3 linked regions of the Halorussus limi genome follow. The protein of the gene in region 2 binds, or shares a complex with, the protein of the main gene of each other region. Links are inferred from orthologs where the notes say so. Each region holds a gene or a part of one and is shown on either strand. Other genes may lie near its edges.

Region 1 (7,262 bases), 240 kb from region 2 along the record:
GGCAGATGGATCGCGTGACGGCGTGGCGAGGCCGCCTCGACCAGACGTCCTACTGGGCGGTCACCATCATCGCCGCCCTGCTGACGTGGGTGTTCTCCAGCGCGAACAACCCTCACTACCTCCTGCTCATCGGGATGGGTGCGCTGGTGGTCTTCCTCGCGGTCGAGACCCGGCGCTACCGGGCCTACGACGTGTGGCGCGAGCGCGTCCGCCTGCTGGAACAGGACCTGTTCGCGGAACTGTTCGACCCGGACAGGGATATCTCGCATCCCGACTGGCGGCGGCGTATCAGCGAGGACCTCCGGAACCCGGCGGTGAAGACACCGCTTTTCACGGCGTTCTCGCGGCGACTCCGCCGAATCTACTACCCGCTGTCGCTCGTGCTGTTGGCGGCGTGGGTCGCCCGAGTCACGGTGTTCCAACCGAAGCAGTCGTGGCGAGCGACCGCGAGCGTCCTCAGCGTTCCGGGGACTGCGGTCGTCGCGGGAGTCGCCGTCTTCTACCTCGCGGCGACGGCCGCCGTGGTCTACGGACTCGTCCGGCGGAGCGGCGGCGAGTTCCACGAACGCGAGTCCACCGACCCGTGGCGGGAGTGAGTTCGCGGTCCCGGTCCCGGGCCGGTCACTCGGCGGCGGGCGACACCGCGATGCGACCGTCGGCCCGGACGCGAACCGCGTACTGCTCGACCGTGACCGTGAACTCCCACTCGTCGTCGGCGTTCGCTCGGAAGAGGTCGTCGAGCGCCTCCACGTCGACGCTGTCGTAGAGTCGAACGTCGAGTTCCGGCGGGGCGACGCCCTCGACCGCGGCGAGTGCGGTGTAGATGGACCGGCTTATCGGCTCCGAACTGTCGGGGTCGTGTCGGGTCCGGTAGAGCGTCGCGTCGGTCTCGGCGGAGGGGGTTGCGATTGCCATACTTCTCGTGAGTCCTCCAAGCGTATCAATTACCGGCAGACGGCCGTCAGACGCACGGATTACGCCGTCCGCGGCGAAAGAGGGCCGCCCCGCTCTCGGGGCGAACGCGGCTTTTTCGCGCCGGTCGGTGCAGGTCGGTCAGTCGTCGGCCGACGCGCCCGGCCGGAACTCCCGACTGATGGCCTTCCACTTGCCGGTCGAGAACCGGTGGTAGTTGACGAGTGCCGGGACGGTCGTCTCGGCGACGAACGAGAGGTAGAGACCCGTAAGTCCGAGCGAGGTGGCGGCCCCGAGGTACGCGACCGGGATGGCGACGCCGAACATCCCGACGACCTGACTGTAGAAGGTCCAGCGCGTGTCGCCGCTGGCGTCGAGCGGTCCGGCGGTCGCGGACTTGACGCCCTGCGCGACCGCGGCGACGCAGGCGGCGTAGACCAGTTCGACCGCGACGGGAATCGTCGCGTCGCCGCTCTCGCCGACGAACAGGCCGACGATGGGTTCGGCGAACAGGCCCACGAGGACCGCCGCGACGACGTAGGTGGCGACCGAGAACGCGATGATGTCGTAGGCGTACGCCTCGGCCCCGCGCTCGTCGCCCTCGCCGAGTTCCTGCCCGACGAGGCTGCTGGCCGCGAGTCCGAAGCCCCATCCGGGCGTGTTCATCAGGCCCCAGATGCGCCGCGCGATGACGTACGCGGCCACGACGCTCGGGCCGAACAGGCCGACGATGGCCAGCATCGGGAACTTGGCGACGGTCCAGACACCATTGCGACCCACGACCGGAAGTCCGATGCGGACCAAGTCAGCGATGGTCTCGCGGTCGTAGTAGGTGCCCGCCGGGTTCACCCGCACCGGGAGGTCGCCGATACCGGGGAGTCGTCCGGCGACGAGTCCCGCGGCGAAGGTGCCCGTGACGAGGACGTTCGACAGCACGGTGCCGACCGCGGCCCCGGTGACGCCGAGACCGAGACCGAAGATTAGGACGCCGCTCAGGACGATGTTGGCTATCGCGCCGCCGCCCCGGACTATCATCGGCGTCCACGAGTCGTCCGCGCCGATGTAGATGCGACTGCCCACGAGATTGAGACCCGCGAAGGGGACGCCGACCGCGAGGATTCGGAGGTAGGTCGCGCCGAGTTCGATGGTCCGCGGGTCGTCGGTCATGACCGCGACGAGTCGAGTGGGAAACAGCCAGAATGCGGCCGCGACCGGGAGCGAGACGGCGAGGACGACGAGCGCGCTGCCCCGGACCGCGAGCGCGAGTTCGTCGTCGGCCCCCGCGCCGAACCGCTGGGAGACCAACGCGATGGTCCCGCCCGCCAGACCGCCGCCGAGCGAGAACGCGACGCCCCAGTAGGGACTCGCGAACCCGATGCCGGCGATGGCTACGGGTCCGACCGCTGACCCGACCATCGCCACGTCCACGGCGTTCTTCGACATGCGCGCGAGACCGGTGACGATGCGGGGCCACGCGAGGTCGGTCGTCCGGCGAACGCGCTCGGGCGAGACGAGTCCGGCGCGAGCGAGCACCCGGCCGACCGCGAGGACGAGCAGTCGAACGGGATTCGGGAAGCGTACCACGTCGGTTGGTATGTTTCGAATCGAAATTAAAATGTTTTCTATGTTCGCAGCCGTCGCAGGCCGACGGCCCGGAAGCGCGGGAGGCCCGGGAGACGGCGGTCCTCGCGGTAGCGGTGCTATGTCGGGCGTAACTCCTCGGTTCAAGCCCGGAGCACCCTCCCTCCGGACTCTCCGACCGCCACTCGACTCGGCAGATTCAGCGAACCGGACTCCGGTTAATCGCGCTCTCCGCGCAGCGTCTCGAAAATCGCCTCGGCGCGCTTCCGGCCGACGCCCTCGACTTCGCGTAAATCGGCGGGCGTCGCCGCCACCGCCGCCTCGACCGACGGGAACTCCTCGTAGAGCGCGTCGGCGGTCTGCGGGCCGACGCCCTCGATACACCCGAACAGTCGCTTGGTCCGCGGGGTGGCGTACCCCGTCACGCTACCGGCGGGAAGCGGTCGCAGAGAGGGGTCCTCGCGGTGCTTGCGGAGCAGGCGAATCGCCACGTCCACCAAACGCTGTCGGTCCGAGCAGGGGATGACCGGCGTGTCGTGGCGCGCGGCGAACGAGGCCATCGTGCCGTGGACCGCCGCGGCGTCGAGGCCGGGTCTGCGCGACCCCACGTCCGCGAGGTCACCCTCCAGCAGGACGTAGGCGTGGTCGTACGCGTCGGCCATCTTGACGACCTGCTCGCGGAGGTCGGTGCCGGAGGCTCCGATGGCGGAGTTCGCGTAGTCCGAGACGGTCTTGCGCTCGATGCCGACCGTCCCGAGGACCGACCCGCCTTCGGAGGCCGCGTCTTCGGGTGCGTTTTCGTCGATTATCGCGATATCCGCCGCGGGGAGGCGTCGCACTTCGACCGCGGTCACGTCGTCGTGGGCCTCGACCGCTCGGCGGACTCCCTCGGGTTCTCTGTCGTCTACGGCGACCGAGAGCGTCATTCGACGGTGGTAGGGGTTCGGGGCGTATCAGCGTCTCGGCTGTCGGAACTCCGGAACGAAATCCGCGGGTCGAAATCGGGCGCAGAGCGGACGAGCGACCGGCGCGTCCTGCGCGCCGACCATCGTAAGAGCCAACTGCTCGCGCGCGGACTTCGACAGCGTGTTCGGAGTAGACGAGGCCGGAAAGGGGCCGGTGCTGGGTTCGATGTTCGCCGCCGCGGTCCGGGTCGCCGACCCGGCCGACCTCCCCGCCGGCATCGACGACTCGAAGAACGTCGCGCCCGAGCGCCGCGAGGAAATCGCGGCCGAACTCCGCGCGGACGAGAGCGTCGCGGTCGGGGTCGCCGAGATTCCGGTCGAACGCATCGACGGCGAGGAGGACATGAACACGCTGACCGTGGCGGCCCACGCGGAGGCGGTCGCAAACGTCCTCGAAGCGGACGGCGCGGAGGGCGTCGCCCGCGACGGTGGCGGGCACCCAGAGGGCGTCGCGGACGCCGGCGACACCAGCGAGGAGCGATTCGCCCGGCGGGTCGCCGACCGCGTGCCCGAGGACGTGAGCGTGACCGCGGAACACGGTGCCGACGAGACGTACGCCGCGGTCGGCGCGGCCAGCATCGTGGCGAAGGTCGAACGCGACGCTCACGTCGCGGCGCTCGCCGAGGCGTACGCCGAGGAGTACGGCCCGCCGCTCGACGAGTTGGGGTCGGGCTATCCGAGCGACCCGACCACCCGCGAGTTTCTGGAAGCGTTCGTGGCCGAGCGAGGCGAGTTACCCGACTGCGCGCGCCGGAGTTGGTCTACCTGCGAGGACGTGCTGGCCGCGGCCGAGCAGTCGGGACTCGGCGACTTCTAAGCGGCGTCGATGTCGTCGGGCCACCACTTCGAGAGGAGCATCCGGACCCCCTGTCCGACGAGTGCGATGCCGAGGACGACGAACGCGGTTGTCACGACGTTCAACTCCGGGGTGTTGAAACCGAGTGCGACGAGACCGAACCCCGCGTAGATGCCGACGAGGGCGACGACCGTCCAGAAGAGTCGTCCGACCAGTCGAGAGAGTTCCGCTCGGACCGCACGACGAACGACGCGCTCTAACTGCTCGTCGGAGATGTCGGAGGGCATGGTCGGGAGTTGTTCGGCGTCGTACGAGAAGATTCGCGTCTACTCCTCCGGACACGACCCCGGTACCGGTTTCTCACTGGGAAGTTTTCGCCGCGGAGCGTCGCGGGGAGTATCGGGAAGGAAGCGAATCCGTCGAAGGAGGCGACGAGCGAAAATCGAGGTCGCTTACTTGTCGGTCAGCAGACTCCGCAGGATGTCACCGTAGGCCGGACGCGTCACCAGCACCCCGATGAGGACGCCGAGGATGGTGATGATGGCGAAGCCCTGCAGGTCGCCGAGCGAGAGGACCGCCAGCGGACTCATCGCGATGATGGTCGTCGCGGCGGCCGCGCCGATGACCCAGAACGCCTTCCGGAACCGACTCTGGAAGACGCGCGAGGACGACACGTCGCCCTCGGACATCACCTCGTCGGCGATGATGATGAGGTCGTCCACCCCGGTCCCGATGACCGCGATGAACCCGGCGATGTGCGAGAGGTCCAGCGGCAGTCCGACCGCCGCGGCGAACCCGAGGAGGATGACGACCTCCGAGAGCGCCGTCACCAGCATCGGCGCGGCGACCTTCGGGTCACCGTAGCGGAGGAAGACGACGGCGCTGACCGCACCGACCGCGACGAGACCGGTGATGAGCGAGTAGAGTTTGAACTCCTCGGCCAGACTCGGCGCGAGGAAGTACGACGTGCCCTGCTCCATGTTCAGCGAGGCCGGGAGCGAACCCGCGTTGAGGTGAATCTGGAGTTCGCGGGCCTCGGACATGTTGGCCGTGCCCATCACGAAACTCGGGTTCTGCGTGAACTTGCCCTGCCGGAACGTCTGGGCGAGGTCCGGACTCATGTTCGCCGCGTAGACGACTTCGCCGTCCACGACGGTGTAGAGGCAGTAACCGGGACTCTCGGGGTTCGCCCGGTAGTTACAGGCCCGGACTCCCTCGTTCGTGAAGCCGAACTTCCGCATCGCGTTCGAGAAGTTCTCTGCGGCTTGGTCGTTCAGGACCACGGGAACGTTCGGGCCGATGCCCTGAGTCTCTTGGGCGGTCCCGATGCTGCTGAAATCGCCCTGTGAGAGCAGGGGCGTCGTGCGCGTCACGGTCCCGTTGTCGGTCTGGACCGGGTACGCGGCGACGACCTGCACCTGCCCGCGCTGGGTCACGAGTTCTTCGAGTTGGCTCCGGTTGGTGTTGGGCATCTCGATGACGACGAAGTGCTCGTTGCTCGCGGTCGTCACCTGCTGGACTTGCCCGCCGGAGAGACCCGCCTCCGAAATCTTGTCCCGGAGGATGCGCACCACCGTACTGCGCGTCTCGGCGGTGACGCCCTGCCGGACGCTCTCGTAGTCGTAACCGGCCTTCTGGAGCGCCTGTTCGAACTCGTTGGTCGTGACGTTACCGGCGAAGACCTCGACGGTCGTGGTCTCGTTGGCGGCCTGCGCGAACCGGACGGTCACGTCGGCCGCAGTCACGCCCGAGAGGTTGCCGGCGACCCGTCTCTGAACGGTCGGGGCGTCGGTGCTCTGCGGCACGTCGACGCCTTCAGCGGTCACTCCGTCGACTGGTGCGCGGATGCGGGTGCCGCCCGAGAGTTCGAGACCGAACTTGAGGTTGGTCGGGCCGTCGCCCTGGGTCTCGTTGACGAGCGCGCCGCTCTGGCCACCTCCGCCGCCGTCGCTGCCGACGCCGGGCGAGAAGAGCGCGAACGTGCTGACGACGAGGAACACCGCGAGCAGGATGACCCGCCAGTTGTCGCGGATATCCATTATCGGGCCACCCCCTCGTACTTGTACCAGCGAAGCAGGCTGAGGTTGAGCATGTAGGTGTTCATCAGGTCGGTCGCGAGGCCGAGGACGAGCACGATGCCGATGTCACGCAGGAGGTCGATGCCGAATATCCACGCGACGAGCGCCATGACGGCCATCGCCGACAGCGAGGTGACGGTCATCGTCACGCCGGTCCGCATCGCGCGGTGGGTCGACTCGTAGAAGTCGCCCGACCGGCGCAGGATGTGGTTGTTCAGCAGGATGTCGGAGTCGACCGAGTACCCGATGAGCATCAGCAGCGCCGCGACCGTACCCAGCGACAGCGGGATGCCGAGCAGGTTCATCAGCGCGAGCGGAATCACGATGTCGCTGAACGCGGAGATGACCACCGCGATGGAGGGGACGAACGACCGGAACATCAGGAACACGAGGATGCTCATGCCGACGAACGCGAGACCGACGCCCATCAGCGCGAGTCGCTGGGTCGATTCGCCGAAGCTGGCGGAGGTCCCCTGCACGGACTTCACCATGTCCGCGGTCGATTGACCTTGGACCGGTTGTAAGTTGTTGCGCGCCTGGTCCGCGATGTCTTCGGCTCCGGGCGGGAACGTCACGATATAGGTGTTGTCGGCGGTCCGGACGGGCGTGACGGACGCTTCCGTCGCGAACGCCGAGGAGATTTCGGAGGGCGGTGTCGAAGTCTGGACACGTAGCTCCGTGCCACCAGTGAACTCCATTCCGAGTCGTACCGGTGCGCCGGTGAAGACGTACCACCCGACGATAACCAGCAGTGCGACGGCGAGAATCGCGAGAGGTATCGCCGCCAACTGCCGATTGGTGTACTGGGTGTAGTCCACCTCCGGCACTTCGAACGCTACCATATGGGTGTGGAATGTGAGACGGCCGTGAATAAGTGTTCTTATCCAGTTTCACTAACTCGATGCCGTCCCGTGGGAAGAAGGCTCAAAC
Region 2 (7,150 bases):
GCTGCTGGCGCTCCCCACGTTCTTCGTCATGAAGGGGTCGCGCTCGCTCCTGTATCCCATCGTCACCCAACGCGTCAACGACGAGGTGGCGTCGGTCGGGCGCGCGACCGTCCTGAGCGCGGCGTCGATGGCGTACGCGCTGGTCAAACTCCCGCTGTACCTCCTCGGCGGAGCGGTCGCCGACGCGACCTCCGCGCTGGTCGCGTTCGGCGTCCTCGGCGGCGTCTTCCTCGCCGGAATCGCGGCGGTCCGGACGTTCGCGTCGCCGGTCGGCGAGAGCGAGGCCGGGGACGGGAAGTGAGACCGGGCGCGGAATGAGTCCGGAGACAGGAAGCGAGGGCGACGATGGAAACGAGTCGCTGGGGGGCGACACGGCCGGCGACGCGGTTGCCGACGCGCGTAGCTTTTTCCGCGCGGCCGGACACCTAACGACCATGACGACCATTCCGAGTCCCGGCCTCGGCACGTCCGGCAACGACGACCCCGAGCAGTGCGCCGAGACCGTTCGGACGGCGCTCGACGTCGGCTACCGACACCTCGACACCGCCCAGATGTACGACAACGAGTCGGCGGTCGGCGACGGCGTCGCCGCCAGCGAAGTCCCCCGCGAGGAGGTGTTTCTCGCCACGAAGGTCCTGCCAGCGAACCTCGCGCCCGAGGACGTCCGCGAGACGACCGAGGAGAGCTTAGACCGACTCGGCGTAGACTCGGTGGACATGCTCTACGTTCACTGGCCGACGGGCGCCTACGACGCCGAGGCGACCCTGCCGGTCTTCGACGAGTTGCGGGAGGCCGGAAAGACCGAGCGCGTCGCCGTGAGCAACTTCACGACCGAACTCATCGAGGAGGCCCGCGAGATTCTGGATAGCCCCATCGCCGCGAATCAGGTCGAGATGCATCCCCTGCTCCCGCAGGACGACCTGCTGGACTACTGCCGTGAACGCGACATCACGGTCGTCGCCTATGCGCCCCTGATGCAGGGCGAGGCGGGCGACGTAGACGAACTGGCCGAGATTGCGGAGGCCCGCGACACCACGCCGGAGGCGGTCAGCCTCGCGTGGTTGGACCAGCGCGACGGCGTCGTCCCGATTCCGAAGGCGACCGGCGAAGACCACCTCCGGGCCAACTTCGACCCGCCGACGCTCTCAGAGGAAGAAGTCGCGCGCATCGACGCTATCGAGGAGCGCGAGCGACTCGTGGACCCCGACGGCGCGGCGTGGAATCGATAGCCGTCGATTCCGCGCTGTCGCCTCGACTCAGAGCTGTTCGATTTCGTCGCCCGGTTCGACGACGCCGCCTTCCACCACGTCGGCGCAGAGGCCGCCGCGATGGAGGAGCGCCGACACCGCGCCCTCCTCGGTCAGCGATTCGAGGTGACCGCAGGGTTCGCACAACTCGACGCCCTCACAGATTACGTCGCCGACGCGGAACCGCTCGCCGACGAGGTGGTTCAGCGCGGCGTCGCTAGTGGTGAGGTTCCGTCGGTGTTCGCCGTCGCGCAGGTCGATGCCTTCCTCGGCGGCGGCGTCGAGCGCCTCGGCTTCGATGAGAGTCAGGTCGGCCCCTTCCTCTCCGAAGTGACGGTCGCCGCGCAAGCCCTCGCCGGCGACTGCTTCGACCGATTCGACCGATTCGGTGTTCGCGCCCGACTCGGGCGCGAGGTGAACGGCTTCGACAGTTCCGGTTCCATCCATATGCTTGCCTCGGGGGCCGAGCCACTTAGTTTTCGCCGGTCGTCGCTTCTCCGCTCGTCGTCTCTCCGCTCGTCACGTTCCTGTCCGTCACCGAGTCGTCGCTCGAATCCCGCTCCTCGGCCCACTCCAACACCGGTTCGAGTCGGGTCGCTAACTCCCGGCCGTCGTCGGTCAGTCCGTACTCGACGCGAGGCGGAATCTCGTCGTACTGGGTCCGGGTCAGGAGGTTTCCGTCGGCGAGTTCGTCGAGTCGCGCCGACAGCGTGGAGGTGCTGGCGTCGGGCAGCAACTCCTCAAACTCGCCGAACCGGGTCGGTTCGGTCGCGGCCACGACGCAGAGGACCTGCATCGCGTACTTCCGGCTCAGGAGGTCCATCACGCCGCCGAGCGGGCAGTAACAGGTCGTGTCGTCGTCCGCGGGGTCTGGCGGTGTGGCGTCGTTAGTCATGGCTTCGAGTCCTCGAAGTTAGTCCAATACTTCGGACTCGACAGTATAAGCACTTTGGGATGCAAAGTCAAGTCGATGTGTACCCCAGACGCCGCGAACGGCGAATCCGACGGTGCATCGAATGACGAACAGAGTGACAAACGGAGCGACCGAGCGACCGACGAGCGAAGCGACCGAACGAGCGACGAACGGAGTGGCGAGGCGAGCGACGCCGGAGCGACCGCCGTTGATTCGGTCGAAGAGCGACGGCTTCCGCCGGAAATCGGCGCGAACCTCCGGGCGCTGTTCGATACGGAGGACCGCCCCGAGACTGTCGGCGCGTGGGTCGAGGCGGTGGCCGGGGCCTTCGGCGACGAGTGGCCGCCCGCCGTCGCGGACCTCTGTCACGACGACGAGGGACTCCACCGCGCCGAAACGGAGGGCGAGACCTACCGGTTCGTCTGCGTCCTCGACGCCGTCATGCTCCCGTTTCTCACCGACGGGTCGGTGACGGTGCGCTCGGAGGACCCGGAGACGGGCGAGACGGTCGCGTCGCGCGTCTCGCGGACGGGCATCGAGACCGACCCCGAGAACGCCGTGCTGTCGTTCGGGGTCGCCGAGACCGAGGGGAACGACGCTCCGACGCCGGAGGCGACGTACGGCGCGCTCTGTCCGTACGTCCACGCGTTCCCCGACGAGGACGCCTACGAGCGGTGGGACGAGCGGACCGACGCGCCGACGACCGCCCTGCCGCTCTCGGAGGGGTTCGGGCTGGCGCGGGCGCTGGTCCGGGCCTGACCGTTCACGTCCGGCGTGCGTCACCGGGTCATCGCAGGCACCTAGAGTTGTGAATTTTCATAGTTGTAGTGGAATGCGGTGCGGTTGCGGTGACTCCGCGGAGTCGGCAGTAGCTAGCTCCTGACTCCCGTCACTGCTGTTCGGAGCAGCGACACCGGAAGCGAATCAGACCAGTTTTGTACCCCCGAAGAGACACTCCCAGTCGTGCCGCGGTTCGACTACCCCTGTCCAGACTGCCGGACGACGAGCAACCTCCACGGCCCGGACTGCGAGTTCGAGGGCGCGTCGTGGTCCGACATCGAGAAGGCCTACACCGACCTCGTGGCGGTCCTCTCGGCCAACGCGCTCCCCGAGGAGGCGCTCCACGAGGCGATTCACGGCCGGTGGAGCAACCTCCACAAGGCCGCGCTCGACCGTCTGGTCCACGAGCAGCGCGTGATGGAGACCGAGGAGGGCCAACTCGAACTGCTGACCGCCGCCGAGTACAAGGAACACGTCACCGACCCGAACGTCGAACCCATCAAGACAGTCGCCGAGAAGGGGTCGGTGCCGGGCGCTCACGACAACGCCGTCTTCGCCATGATAGCGTGGTACGAGATGGTCGGCCTCTCGTGGACCGAGACCCGCGAGCGCGTCGTGGACTGGTTGCGCGACACCGGGACGTGGACCCGCGGCGGGTTCGAGGAGGCCTCGCCCCAAGAACTCGTGAACAAGAAGCGCCACGTCTACGAGTCGGGCTACGGATGGAAGGAGAAGGCCGAGGCCGCGAAGGCGGTCATCGACCGGAGCCTCTGACGGCCTCCGCACTCCGAAGGGCGCTGTTTCCTCGGGAGGAATCTCGGGTAGCCGGTTCTACGACATCAGTGCTGGTGGGTGAACAGCAACACGTTATCGTCGACGGTCGTCACGCAGAGGTCGAGAACTCTGCTCAGTTCGAGGCTGTCGTACGCTCCCCTGCAGACGACCAGGTCGTCGAACGGTTCCTCGCAGGCCGGGCACGCGATACTGACCGTGTTACGGTACGTCTTCACCGTGTCCGCCGATTCGTACGGCGTCAACGACGAAATCAGTTCGTCGAACTCGCTCTCGTCCATTGCTCACCGCCCCGGACGTAGGAAATCGTGATAGTTCTGTTGCTCAGACATTCGTGGAGACACTGGACGGACAGCAGCGGAGACACTGGACGGACGTCCGTCGCCTCGCAGGTATCTCCGTTAGTCGAGTCGGACAGCGAGAATCGAAGGAGTGAGACCGGCGTTAGTCGCTCTGAATGCGCGGCGCGAGCATGAACGTGACGTTGCCCTGTCCCTCCGCGATGTCGAAGTGAAGTTTGACGGGGAACTCCTCGCCGAGTTCGATGGTGACCTCGGCGTCCTTCGGGATGGCCTTGTTCATGTCCTTGAGGTAGTCGAGGCTGAACAGCGAGCGTGCCGGTCCGGCCTGCAGGTCCACGAGGTCCTCGCGGTCGAGTTCGAGGCGCACGTCGTCGGTGTCGCCCTCGGCCTCCACGACGAACGTCTCCTCGTCGGCGTCGACCGCCAGCGCGATGTGGTCGCTGACCATGTCGGCGGCCGTGACCGAGCGGTCGATGTCCGCGCCCTCGACGACGATTTCTGCCGGGAGGTCGAGGTCCGGGATGTCGGGTTCCTGTCGGATGGAGTCGGGGTCGATGAGCGCGAGGGTGTATTCGAGACCGTCTATCTGGATGTGGAGTTTACGGGTCTCCTCGTCGAGTTCGAGGTGAACCGGCTGGTCGCCGCTGGCCATGCCAGCGATGTCTTCGAGTCGGTCGAGATTCACGCCGATGATACCGCCGTCGGCCTCGTAGGATTCGAAGGCCGCCGCGTCGAGTTCGAGGTCCACCATCCCCACGTTGGCGGGGTCTACTGCACGAATAGCGAGACCGTCCTCTTCGAGGTGGATTTTGCACTCGTCCACCAGCACGCCCACGGAGTCGATAGTGTCCTTGAGCGTGTCGGCGCTCACGATAGCCTTAAACATCTTGGCAAGTGGTACGAACCCCCGGCATAAAAAGTCACCCGTTCGGGCGCGTGCGCGTGGGAACGCCGGAGGGCGAAAACCGGCGACTCTCGTCATGCGAAGCGCGTAAACCCCTCGCCCGACTACTCTCGTCTAATCGAATGAGCCACAAAGACCACTACTACAACAAGTCCAAGCAGGAGGGCTACCGCTCGCGGGCCGCCTACAAACTCAAGCAACTCGACCGGGAGGAGAACCTGCTCCACGAGGGCAAGACCGTCGTGGACCTCGGGGCCGCGCCCGGCGGATGGCTACAGGTCGCCGCCGAGGAGGTCGGCGAGACCGGTACCGTCGTCGGGGTGGACCTCCAGCGAATCAAGGACGTGGACGGCGTCGAGACCGTTCGCGGCGACATGACCGACGAGTCCACGAGAGAGGAGGTCCGCGACATCGCGGGCGACGCCGTGGACGTGGTCCTCTCGGACATGGCACCGAACATGACCGGCGAGTACAGCGTGGACCACGCCCGGTCGGTCCACCTCGCCCGGCAGGCGTTCGAGACGGCGCTCGACGTGTTGGACACCGGCGGCGACTTCGCGGTGAAGGTATTCGAGGGGCAGGACCTCGACGACTTCCGCGAGGACCTCGACGAGGAGTTCCAGTACGTCCGGACGCTCCGACCCGACGCCTCGCGGGACTCCTCCTCGGAGGTCTACCTCGTCGCCAAGGGCCGGATGACCGCGCCGGTCGCGGAGGGCGACGTGGTGGAAGTCGAAATCGTAGACGAGGGGTCGGAGGGCGACGGCGTGGCCAAGGTCGAAAGCTACACGCTGTTCGTCCCCGACACCAGCGAGGGCGAGACGGTCGAAGTCGAAGTCACCGAGGTCAAGCCCCGGTTCGGGTTCGCCGAGCAAACCGACGAGTAGAGAATCTCCATCGCTCCGAGCGTCGTTCCGACGCCGGGGTCCGATTTTTCCGCCGGTCAGAATTCGGGGTCGTACCCCTCGGCGCGGGCCCTCTCGACGATGGACTCGATGATATCTGATTTCTCGCGGGTGTAACCCGAAACGTCGTTCGGGTGCGTTTCCGCGGCCGCCCGCTTGACTCGTGCGTACTCCTCGCGGGCATCGGGATGGTCGCGGAGATACGCTCGGAGCAGGAGATACCTCGTCACCGCATCGGAGTGACGCGGCCGGACGTGGACGTTGAACTCTTGGCCGTCGTCCGCGGTCCGACCGAGTTCGATCCAGTCGTCGCCCCGGTCTTTCTCGCTCCGATAGTAGCCGTTTCGCTGGAGGAGGTCGGCGCACCGCTCGCCGTCGTCCGTGTCGGCGACGACCGGACAGATGTCCACTATCGGCTTGGCCGCGAGTCCCGGCACCGACGTGCTACCGACGTGTTCGATACTGAGGACGTTCTCGCCGAGCAGTTCCCGCATGCGGTCGGCCTCTCGCTCGAACCGGACCGGCCACGCGGGGTCGTACTCGACTACCTCGATTCGGGGGTTTCCCACGGTCGTACGCACTCTTTCGGCCCCTCCTCGCTTGAATCGTTCGCCGAGTCCGAATGGGTCGCCCACTCCGTCTCACCGCGAAATCCAGCAGTACGTCTGAATCCCGCCGAAAACGAGGGCGAGAACGCCGTTTTCGACGACGAGAAGAAGTTGCGCCTGACTCGGGTCTACCTGACGGACCACCAACAACATGAGCGCGAACGCCGTCGCCAGTACGAGGTTGTACTTCGCCAGCGCCGACCAGCAGGACTCGTCGAGTTCGATGAGACCGTCGCTGCCCATGCCGGACGAACGCTACGCAGGCGGAAAAGCCGGACGGGCGGTTCGTTCAGACGAGGGGTCGTCTGGACGGGGTTGCCGACAGGAGTCAGATTCGCGCGCCGACGCCGGCCCACCGGACCAGTCCGCGAAAGAAGATGACGACGCCGACCAGAAACGCGGTCAGCGCCGCGACCATCGGAATCGATTCGAGCGACGGGCCGCCGAAGAACGGGCCGCGAACGAGCATCCAACCGCCGAGCAGGGAGACGGCGAGACCGAAGGTGGCGGTGAACCCACCGAGTAATTTTCGCATGTCTGTATGGCTAACTCTATTACAGCGAAGAAACGTTTACGGCCGAAGCGCTCGGCCGTCGAATCGAAAACTCGTGCGTCAGGCGTCCGAGGAGTTGCGGGCCTCGTCGAGCCACGTCGGTTCCGCGACGGTCGTCTCGCCCACGTCCGAGACGTTCATCGAGA
Region 3 (7,371 bases), 1.4 Mb from region 2 along the record:
TCCATACGAAAGAGGCTCGTCACTTCCCGGCGCACGTCTCGCGCTCCCTCTATCGTGTCCTCGGGCGTTTCGAGGACGCACTCGGCGGTGGTCGCGCGCTCGCCGGTCGCCCGGATGCGCCGACGGACGTGGTAGGCGCCCCCGTCGTGAGTGAACCAGAGTTCGATGATTGCCTCCTCCTCGCCGATGGTCACCACGTCGTCGAGCGTGCGGTCGAGCGCGTTCGCGCCGTAGAGCGCGAAGAAACAGGCCTCCAGCAGCGACGACTTGCCGCTCCCGTTCAGGCCGTGGATGACGGTCACGCCCCGGTCGAGTTCGAGGTCGGCGTCGGCGTAGCACTTGAAGTTCCGGAGACGCACGCGGTCGAACTTCACAGGTACTCCTCCAGCGTTCCGTCGGCGTCGGTCTCTCCCGAGGGGGAGTCACCGGCCGCACTCGCGGTCCCCTCTTCGGTTTCGGCGTTCGCTGCGGCCTCGGCGTCGGCGTTCGCTGCGGCCTCGGCGTCGGCGTCCGCTGCGGCCTCGGCGACCGCTTCTACGGCCTCCGGGTCGTCCGGGTCGGGCGCTTTCTCCGCGTCGGTGGCGTTGTCGGCGTCTGCGGCCGACTCGCCGACCTCGCTCTCGCCAGCGGGGGCGTCGTCGCTTCCACCCTCCGACGAACCGTCGTCGTCCGGCGCGGACTCGAAGGCGTCGAGGTCGCCGTCGGCCACGAGTTCGCTCACGCGATTCTGGACCGACTCGCGGACGTTCGAGTCGGCGACCTTGCTCGCGCGGACGGTCTCGTCGATGCCGCGGGCGGCCTCGCTCAGGCCGAGGTCGCGGACTCGCTCGCGCACCGCGTCGTCGGGGTCGGCGAACGACACGTCGAGGTCGCCCTCGTCTTCGTCGACCTCCCGGCGGTCCTTGACGCGGGCGACCAGCGCCCCGGCGTCGAGCGCGAACTCCTCGACGCGGGCGGGCGTCACGTCCTCGCCCTCGCCGTCGATTTCAACCACGACGACGGCATCGTCGAGGTCCCGCTCTCGGAGTTTCTCGCGGACTCGCTCGACGCCCTCGCCCTCGGCGAGGTCCGCCTCGACGAACTCGAAGTCCCGCGTCGCGTCGAGGCCCCGGCGGGCGATGGTCGTCTCGCCGTCGAACGCCACGATGTTGTAGCCCCGGTCCTCGCGCTCGTCGGTGCTACAGCGTTCGGTCGACCCGCAGTACGTGACCCACGTGTCGGCGACCTCCTTCTTGCCGGGCTTGTGGTTGTCGCCCAGCAGCATCGCGTCGAAGTCCACGTTCGCCTCGGTCAGCACCTCCTCGGCGTCCCAGTCGCCGAGGTCGAAGGGCTGGAACAGGCCGTGGCTCACCAGCGCGGCGTGTGGTTGGTCGTGGTCGGCGAACTGGTAGTCGAGGTCGTCGCGCTTGGACTTGGGCACGTGGTCGAGTCCGTAGAAGGCCGTCTGGCCGACGATTTCGGGGTCGTCGCCGAGTCGGGTGGCCAGCCCCAGCATCTCGAAGAGGTCGAGCCACTGGCGGCCACGCGTCCCCTCGTGGTTGCCGACGACGGCGAGAAACGGGATGTCGGCGTCCCGAAGGCGGCGCAGGACCGAGATGGTCCCGTGGAGGGCGTTCAGGTCGGGGCGACGGTCGTGGAACAGGTCGCCCGCGTGAACTACGGCGTCTACGTCCTCCTCGATGGCGTCCGTTACGACCTGCTCGAAGGCCCGGAGGAAGTCCTCCCGGCGCTCGGGGGAGTGGTACTGTCGGTACCCGAGGTGGGTGTCCCCCGTGTGTATCACCCGTGTCATTGGGTCGTGGTTGGCGTCCGGGGCCTAAAGGCGTTCCGTGACGGTCTACCGCTCCCCGCGGTCGGTTCCGACCGGGACTGCTCGGCGTCGGTCATGCCCCCGACTGCTTCGCTCTGCGGTATAAACTTTGTCCGGCGGCGAGCGCGATTTTCGGCCTCAGCGAGACCCTCACTTCACGACCCGGTGCGTGCGGGCGTCGTCGCCAAGCGTCTCGGTCTCAGCGGCGCCGACGGCGACGGTCGCGAATCGATTCCTGTTGGACTGGTCGTCGTTTCGTGCCATCGGTAACACACCGTAAGACCCACTCGGGAGGTCGTACACCCCCGATACGGCCGGGTTGTTCGTAGGAGTATTCTTTCCAGCGATGGATAGCTATGGAGTTTCAGGCGAGATTCAGGCGAGACTGGCCAGCGACAAAAACCGGATTGGCGCAGGTCAGCGAGTGGTCTGTAGCGAAACCCTCTGTCTCCGGAGGAGAAGCGTTTTATTCGCGCCAGCGAGTGAACCGTAACGATGTATCTCGTCACGTTCCGCCTCGACCCGGCGGAGTACGACGCGGAGTTCCACGAGTTGAACGACGCGATTCAAGCGGCCGCCGAGGACACGGAGGGGTATCTGGGTAAGCGGACGTGGCACGCCCCGGAGAGCGAGGAGGTACTCGTCGTGTACTACTGGGAGTCGTTGGACGCGCTCGAGTCGTTCGGAGCAGATTCTGACCACGAGCGGGCGAAACAGCGGTGGACGGAGTGGTACGATGCGTACGAAGTCACCGTTACAGAAGTCGTCGAGGCGTACGGGAGCGGATTCGGTGACGACGCAGACCCGCCCGCGTAGGATGTCACGGCCTCGTTCGATTGGTGAAATCCGCAAGCGGTGTAATAGACTCCCTTTCTCCACTTACCGTGGTTTCAGACGTAGTTCGAGGTAAGGAATTGTGCTACTATCTACTGCTGAGTTCTCGCCAGAGTCCGGCGAGAGTGCGCCCGGAATCTCGAAGCGGTCACCGACCGGGACGGAGTAAAAGCGCCGCTACGTCCACTTGTCGAGACCGGTCTGCACGACCGACTCCTCGATTCGCTCGAAGCCCCGTTCCACCTCGTCCTCTGCAACACCCCACTCAGACACGACGTACTCGCGGGCCGCCTCCATGTCCGGGTCCATCTCGGCGTCGAACTCGTAGTCGTCCGAGACGGTCGGGTTCAGGAACAGTTCCCGAATCACGTCCACGTCCTTCTCGATGCTCTCGCCGCGGGCCTCCAGCACGCCCCAGATGTCGCCGTACTCCTTGACCTCCTTCAGAGCCGTCTTCGGACCGACGCCCGAGACGCCCTCGTTGAAGTCCGTGCCACAGAGGATGCCGATGTCCACCAACTGCTCCCACGTCACGTCGTGTTTCTCCAGCGTAGCCTCGAAGTCCATCAGTTCGGGGTCGCCCTTGCTGGTCAACTGGCGGAGCGTGAACGGCGCACCGAGCAGGAGCGAATCGTAGTCCTCGGTTCCGCAGTAATCGACCGCACCCGTGCGGGCCATGTGCGCGGCTTGGGCCTCTCCCTCTGCGGGGGCCTCGATGTAGGGCACGTCGAGGCGGTCGAACAGTTCGCGGGTCGTGCGCTGAATCGTGTCGGTCAGTCGCTGGGTGTGTGCGTCGAGTCGGGCGACTTCGACCGCGTCGCCCTCCTCGCGGGCCTCCTCCAACTTCTCCTCACGCTTCTGGCGCTCCTCGCGGCGCTGTTCGATTTCGGCCGACTTGTGGTCGGTGACCGCGCCGTCGAAGACGAACACCGGCGTGAGGTCGTTCTCGAAGAACTTCGGAAGCCCCTGCACGACGCCGACGAGGTTGGCGACTTCGGTGCCGTCGTCGGTGGTGTACACCTCGTCGCGCGTCCACTTGACCGTCGTCGTGAGGTACTTGTAGAGCCAGTTGTGGGCGTCCACCGCGACGACGCTCCCGTCGAGTTCGTCGAAGGGGACCGCCGAGAGGACCGCCAGTTGGCGCATGTCCGTGTTTCCCATCGTTGGTCGAGGTAGGGAGCGCGAGGGTTTGAAAGCTACTACTGCTCGGCTTCGCGCCCGAAAGTCTATCGCTCCGTTTCACGCCCTGCAGTTCCGACCGGAGTTTTATATCCGAAAGCGGACAAGAGTCGAGTATGTCCCTCCGACGAAGCTACCTCGCCGGTGCCTTCCTCGTGGCGCTCTCGGCCGCGATGAGCGCACTGGCCTACCCCGAGATGCCGGCCGAGATGGCGACCCACTGGAACGGGGCGGGCGAAATCGACGGCCGAACGCCCAAGCTAGTCGCGCTCGCGCTGTTCCCGGCGCTGTCGGCCGGGATGCTCGCGCTGTTTGCCGCTCTCCCGCGTGTCGATCCTCTCGGCGAGAACGTCGCGCAGTTCCGCGAGCAGTACGACACCTTCGTCGTCCTCCTGCTCGCCTTCCTGACTTACGTCCACGGACTCGTCCTCGCGGCCAACGCGGGCTACGAGTTCGCCGTGATGCAGGCGCTCGCGCCCGCCATCGGCGGACTGTACTACTACGTCGGCGTCCTCTCGGCCCACGCCGAGCGCAACTGGTTCGTCGGCATCCGGACTCCGTGGACAATCTCGAACGACGAAGTCTGGCGACAGACCCACGAGCGCGCCGCCCCGCTGTTCAAAGTCGCGGGCGTCGTGGCCGCGCTCGGCGCATTGGTTCCGGCCTACGCCGAACTCCTCGTCGCGGCCCCGGTGTTCGCGGTGGCGCTCTACAGCACGGTCTACTCCTACGTCGCGTACCGACGCGTCGGCGCGTAGCGCCGACGGGGAGACTCCGCCCGGAACCGGGTCTCGGTCGGCCGTCCCCTCGCCGCTCGACCGAACGCTACGGCGGTGACTCCTCGGTCACCAGCACGGCGTCGGTACCGGCGACCGTCACCGTACATCCGGCGTAGGGAAACGTCACACGAACCTCGGTGGCGGCCGAGGAGAGGCGGGCGAGCGCCTCGGGGTCGACCACGTCGTGAAGCGGCCGAACCCGCTCGCGTCCGGCGGTCGCACCCGGTTTACGGGAACTCGGCAGGAGGCGAGTGTCGGTGGCCGCTTCGACGGCGTGAAGCACCGATTCGATGACGGTTTCGTCCTCGTCGGGGTTGTACTCGTAGGTGGGAGAGTCCTCGCCGGTCGACCGGCCGGTGTCGGGGGTGGCTTCGTCAGGCATGTCCGCGGAAGTTGTCGCGGGACGGCATTGGCGCTTGGTATTAATTATGGAATCCGTTTAATAGTCCGTCGGACTCATTCGGCCGCGTCGTCCGACGAGTCGTGCTGGGCGATGGTGCTCCCGAGGACGTTCCGAATCCCCCGACGGAGGCGATTCGCGAACGCCGGCCGCGAGATGCCGACTCGGGACGCGAGCGTCTCGAGGTCGGTCTCGCGCGGGTCGTCGTAGTACCCTTCCTCGAAGGCGAGGAGCAACGCCTCGTGCTGGTTGGTCGTGAGATTGTACTCGTCGCCAACCTGCATCTCCGCCAGCGATTTCAGCCGTGTCAGCGTCACGTTGATGCCGTGGTCGGTGCAGTACTGCTGGAACGTCGAAATCTGGTCCGTGTCCGCGGCGCGGAACTCGAACGTCCAGTTCCCCTGCACGCCGAACGCCGACAGCAGCGTCAGACCGCTCTCCAAGATGGCTGTCAGGACGCCTTCGACGTCAGGATTCCACTCGGCGCGAAACAGACCCTCGTCGTCGAGGTCGTCCATGAGCGTCACCGACAGGAACGAGGGCTCGTCCGCGAGAATCTCTCGGACGTCGTCGGCGTCGCCGTCGCGAACCCAGAAGTACGGCAGGATGTGGTCGTCGGTGGGAACGACGCGTTCGAGTTCGATAGCCGCCTCCGGAAGGCGCTCGAAGACGCGGCCGAGAGCGAAGTCGTTGGCCGGGATAGTGAACTCCGCGATGGTCGCCATGCTGGTACGAGTCGATTCGCAGGCGGATAAGATTCACCCGTATTCTCAGAACACCGTCAACACCGAACCCGTTCGCCGTGAAATCTTCCGACCATCTCACCGCGCGAACGTCACCAGAGGTACGCCGCGAACGCTCGCCACGCCGAGAAGCAGACGATTCCGACGACGGTCACGACGAGGATGAACGTCACCGGCGAGTCGCCGTGGAAGAATCCGGTCGAGCGGAGCGTCAGTCCGATGGCCGCCGCGGGAACCCACGCCGAGACGGCGCGCAGGACAGCGGTGCCGACCGTGCGCGTCGCGTCGGGTGCGTACGCCCCCGCGACCAGCGAGGCGACGACCCATCCGACGAGAAACGGGGCGATCGTCCCCGCGACGTGTCCCGGCATCGAGACGGGGTCGACCCCGTGGTTGAGCGACCCGGCCGTGAGAAACCCCGCGAGTACCAACAGGTCGCCGAGCGCGAGTCCCGCGGTGGCGCGCGAGCGGTCGAACCGCGAGCCCAGAAGTCCTTCGGCGTTGCTCATGCCGACGCCTTCGGACCGGCAGGTAATGTTTCCCTCGGTGTTCGCCCGCCGACACCGCTCTCCGGACGTCCGACCGGTCTACTCGCCGCGCCTGCCGACGACGGTGTACTCGAACCCTCCCGACCGGTATCTGGCGTCGAGGCCCGCGTCGGCGACGATTCGGCCGAGGTCGTCGGGCGCGAAAAAGGTCGATTCGAAGCCGTAGAGGTGTTCGCCGGCCTCGGTGAGTCGGCCGACCAGCGTCGTCGGGTCGATTTCGCGGACGACGAGGACGCCGCCGGGACGGAGGACGCGGGCGGCCGCTCCGACCGCGCTCTCGGGGTCGCCGAAGTGGTGGAGCGCGTCGACCACGAGGACGGCGTCGACGCTCTCGTCCGCGAACGGCAGGCGGGCGGCGTCGGCCCGGACGGCCTCGAAGCCGTTCCGACGGGCCTGCCGGGTCATCCCCGCCGCGGCGTCGGCGACGATACGCTCGCGCGCGCCGAGCGCCGACGCGCCGCGTCCGGTGCCGCCGCCGACGTCGAGGACGCGCTCGATTTCGCGGTCGGCGAAGGCCAGCGCGTCCCGGAACTCCTCGGCGTCGGGCGTCGGCGCGAACCAGTCGTAGAAGCGGGCCGTGCGGTCGAACGTGGCGGTGTCGCCGAGCGCGCTGCTCATACCCGAGGTGACGTGGTCGAGCGGGAAAAACCGAAGGGGCGTGCCGCTCAGAGCGATTCCCAGTAGTCGAGGTCCATCTCCTCGTTCGAGAGGTCGGTGTCGGCCTCGGGTCGGGCGTCGGCGACGCGGCCCATGTCGAACGCGCCGAGCGCTTCGCGCAGGTCCTCCTCGTCGGGAATCACGTAGATGTCGAGGTCGACCTCCGTGTCGACGGCCTCGATGCGCGTGTCGAAGACGAAGGCGAACTCCTGCGATTCGCCGAGACCGACCACGAGCGGGTCCACGACCGCCGCGCCCATGTCGTGGGCGTAGGCCGGCGTCGAGTGGTCGATGGTCGTGTCCAGCAGGTTCGCCCACCCGTCGAGCATCCCGCTGGCCATCACGTTCGAGAGCTCCTGAATCGCGTCGCGCTCGAACTCGCCGAGGCCCGCCGCGGTCTCGGTCTCGGCGCTCCGACTGA

The links.
Region 1: the proteins of M0R89_RS05360 (region 2) and rnhB are in contact, whole or in part, in a crystal structure (PDB 3P83), measured with the Archaeoglobus fulgidus proteins. The link is inferred for Halorussus limi from one-to-one orthologs. Residues at the interface, in WP_010877842.1 of Archaeoglobus fulgidus: Val39, Ala42, Asn43, Val44, Ala45, Met46, Leu125, Asp168, Ser194, Asn218, Tyr219, Pro220, Ile237, Leu238, Ala239, Pro240, Arg241, Ile242, Glu243, Ser244; in WP_010878125.1 of Archaeoglobus fulgidus: Ala74, Ile178, Ala179, Ile183, Arg190, Ser195, Asn196, Leu197, Arg198, Gln199, Lys200, Thr201, Leu202, Asp203, Phe205.
Region 3: the proteins of M0R89_RS05360 (region 2) and fen are in contact, whole or in part, in a crystal structure (PDB 1RXZ), measured with the Archaeoglobus fulgidus proteins. The link is inferred for Halorussus limi from one-to-one orthologs. Residues at the interface, in WP_010877842.1 of Archaeoglobus fulgidus: Asn43, Val44, Ala45, Met46, Pro120, Arg121, Pro123, Leu125, Gln151, Met192, Ser194, Asn218, Tyr219, Pro220, Ile237, Leu238, Ala239, Pro240, Arg241, Ile242, Glu243, Ser244; in WP_010877775.1 of Archaeoglobus fulgidus: Lys326, Ser327, Thr328, Gln329, Ala330, Thr331, Leu332, Glu333, Arg334, Trp335, Phe336.

The regions. Positions count from the first base shown.
Region 1 is NZ_CP096659.1:792,880-800,141, forward strand. The notes cover bases 2,571-5,449. They hold rnhB (ribonuclease HII), read left to right. Parts: upstream 2,571-3,624; coding sequence 3,625-4,275; downstream 4,276-5,449. Other genes in these bases: M0R89_RS04145 (ERCC4 domain-containing protein), read right to left, coding at 2,712-3,419; M0R89_RS04155 (hypothetical protein), read right to left, coding at 4,272-4,541; M0R89_RS04160 (preprotein translocase subunit SecD), read right to left, coding at 4,707-5,449. Outside these bases: M0R89_RS04130 (DUF2270 domain-containing protein), read left to right, coding at 1-596; M0R89_RS04135 (HalOD1 output domain-containing protein), read right to left, coding at 622-915; M0R89_RS04140 (MATE family efflux transporter), read right to left, coding at 1,054-2,496; more of M0R89_RS04160, read right to left, coding at 5,450-6,296; protein translocase subunit SecF, read right to left, coding at 6,293-7,174. UniProt on the Methanocaldococcus jannaschii protein: Endonuclease that specifically degrades the RNA of RNA-DNA hybrids.
Region 2 is NZ_CP096659.1:1,027,509-1,034,658, forward strand. The notes cover bases 3,049-5,815. They hold M0R89_RS05360 (DNA polymerase sliding clamp), read right to left. Parts: upstream 4,921-5,815; coding sequence 4,177-4,920; downstream 3,049-4,176. Other genes in these bases: M0R89_RS05350 (DUF7474 family protein), read left to right, coding at 3,124-3,714; M0R89_RS05355 (DUF7385 family protein), read right to left, coding at 3,780-4,013; M0R89_RS05365 (SAM-dependent methyltransferase), read left to right, coding at 5,061-5,815. In the rest of the region: M0R89_RS05325 (MFS transporter), read left to right, coding at 1-301; M0R89_RS05330 (aldo/keto reductase), read left to right, coding at 435-1,229; M0R89_RS05335 (MOSC domain-containing protein), read right to left, coding at 1,257-1,694; M0R89_RS05340 (winged helix-turn-helix transcriptional regulator), read right to left, coding at 1,720-2,142; merB (organomercurial lyase), read left to right, coding at 2,218-2,919; more of M0R89_RS05365, read left to right, coding at 5,816-5,825; M0R89_RS05370 (GrpB family protein), read right to left, coding at 5,882-6,424; M0R89_RS05375 (hypothetical protein), read right to left, coding at 6,485-6,694; M0R89_RS05380 (DUF8132 family protein), read right to left, coding at 6,780-6,986; M0R89_RS05385 (DUF7537 family lipoprotein), read right to left, coding at 7,065-7,150.
Region 3 is NZ_CP096659.1:2,417,837-2,425,207, forward strand. Bases 1,814-4,801 are described here. They hold fen (flap endonuclease-1), read right to left. Parts: upstream 3,806-4,801; coding sequence 2,822-3,805; downstream 1,814-2,821. Other genes in these bases: M0R89_RS12540 (antibiotic biosynthesis monooxygenase family protein), read left to right, coding at 2,306-2,626; M0R89_RS12550 (SdpI family protein), read left to right, coding at 3,940-4,581; M0R89_RS12555 (HalOD1 output domain-containing protein), read right to left, coding at 4,649-4,801. In the rest of the region: DNA double-strand break repair ATPase Rad50, read right to left, coding at 1-374; DNA double-strand break repair protein Mre11, read right to left, coding at 371-1,792; more of M0R89_RS12555, read right to left, coding at 4,802-4,984; M0R89_RS12560 (helix-turn-helix domain-containing protein), read right to left, coding at 5,059-5,727; M0R89_RS12565 (DUF3054 domain-containing protein), read right to left, coding at 5,838-6,254; M0R89_RS12570 (class I SAM-dependent methyltransferase), read right to left, coding at 6,333-6,911; M0R89_RS12575 (chemotaxis protein CheC), read right to left, coding at 6,959-7,371. UniProt on the Methanocaldococcus jannaschii protein: Structure-specific nuclease with 5'-flap endonuclease and 5'-3' exonuclease activities involved in DNA replication and repair.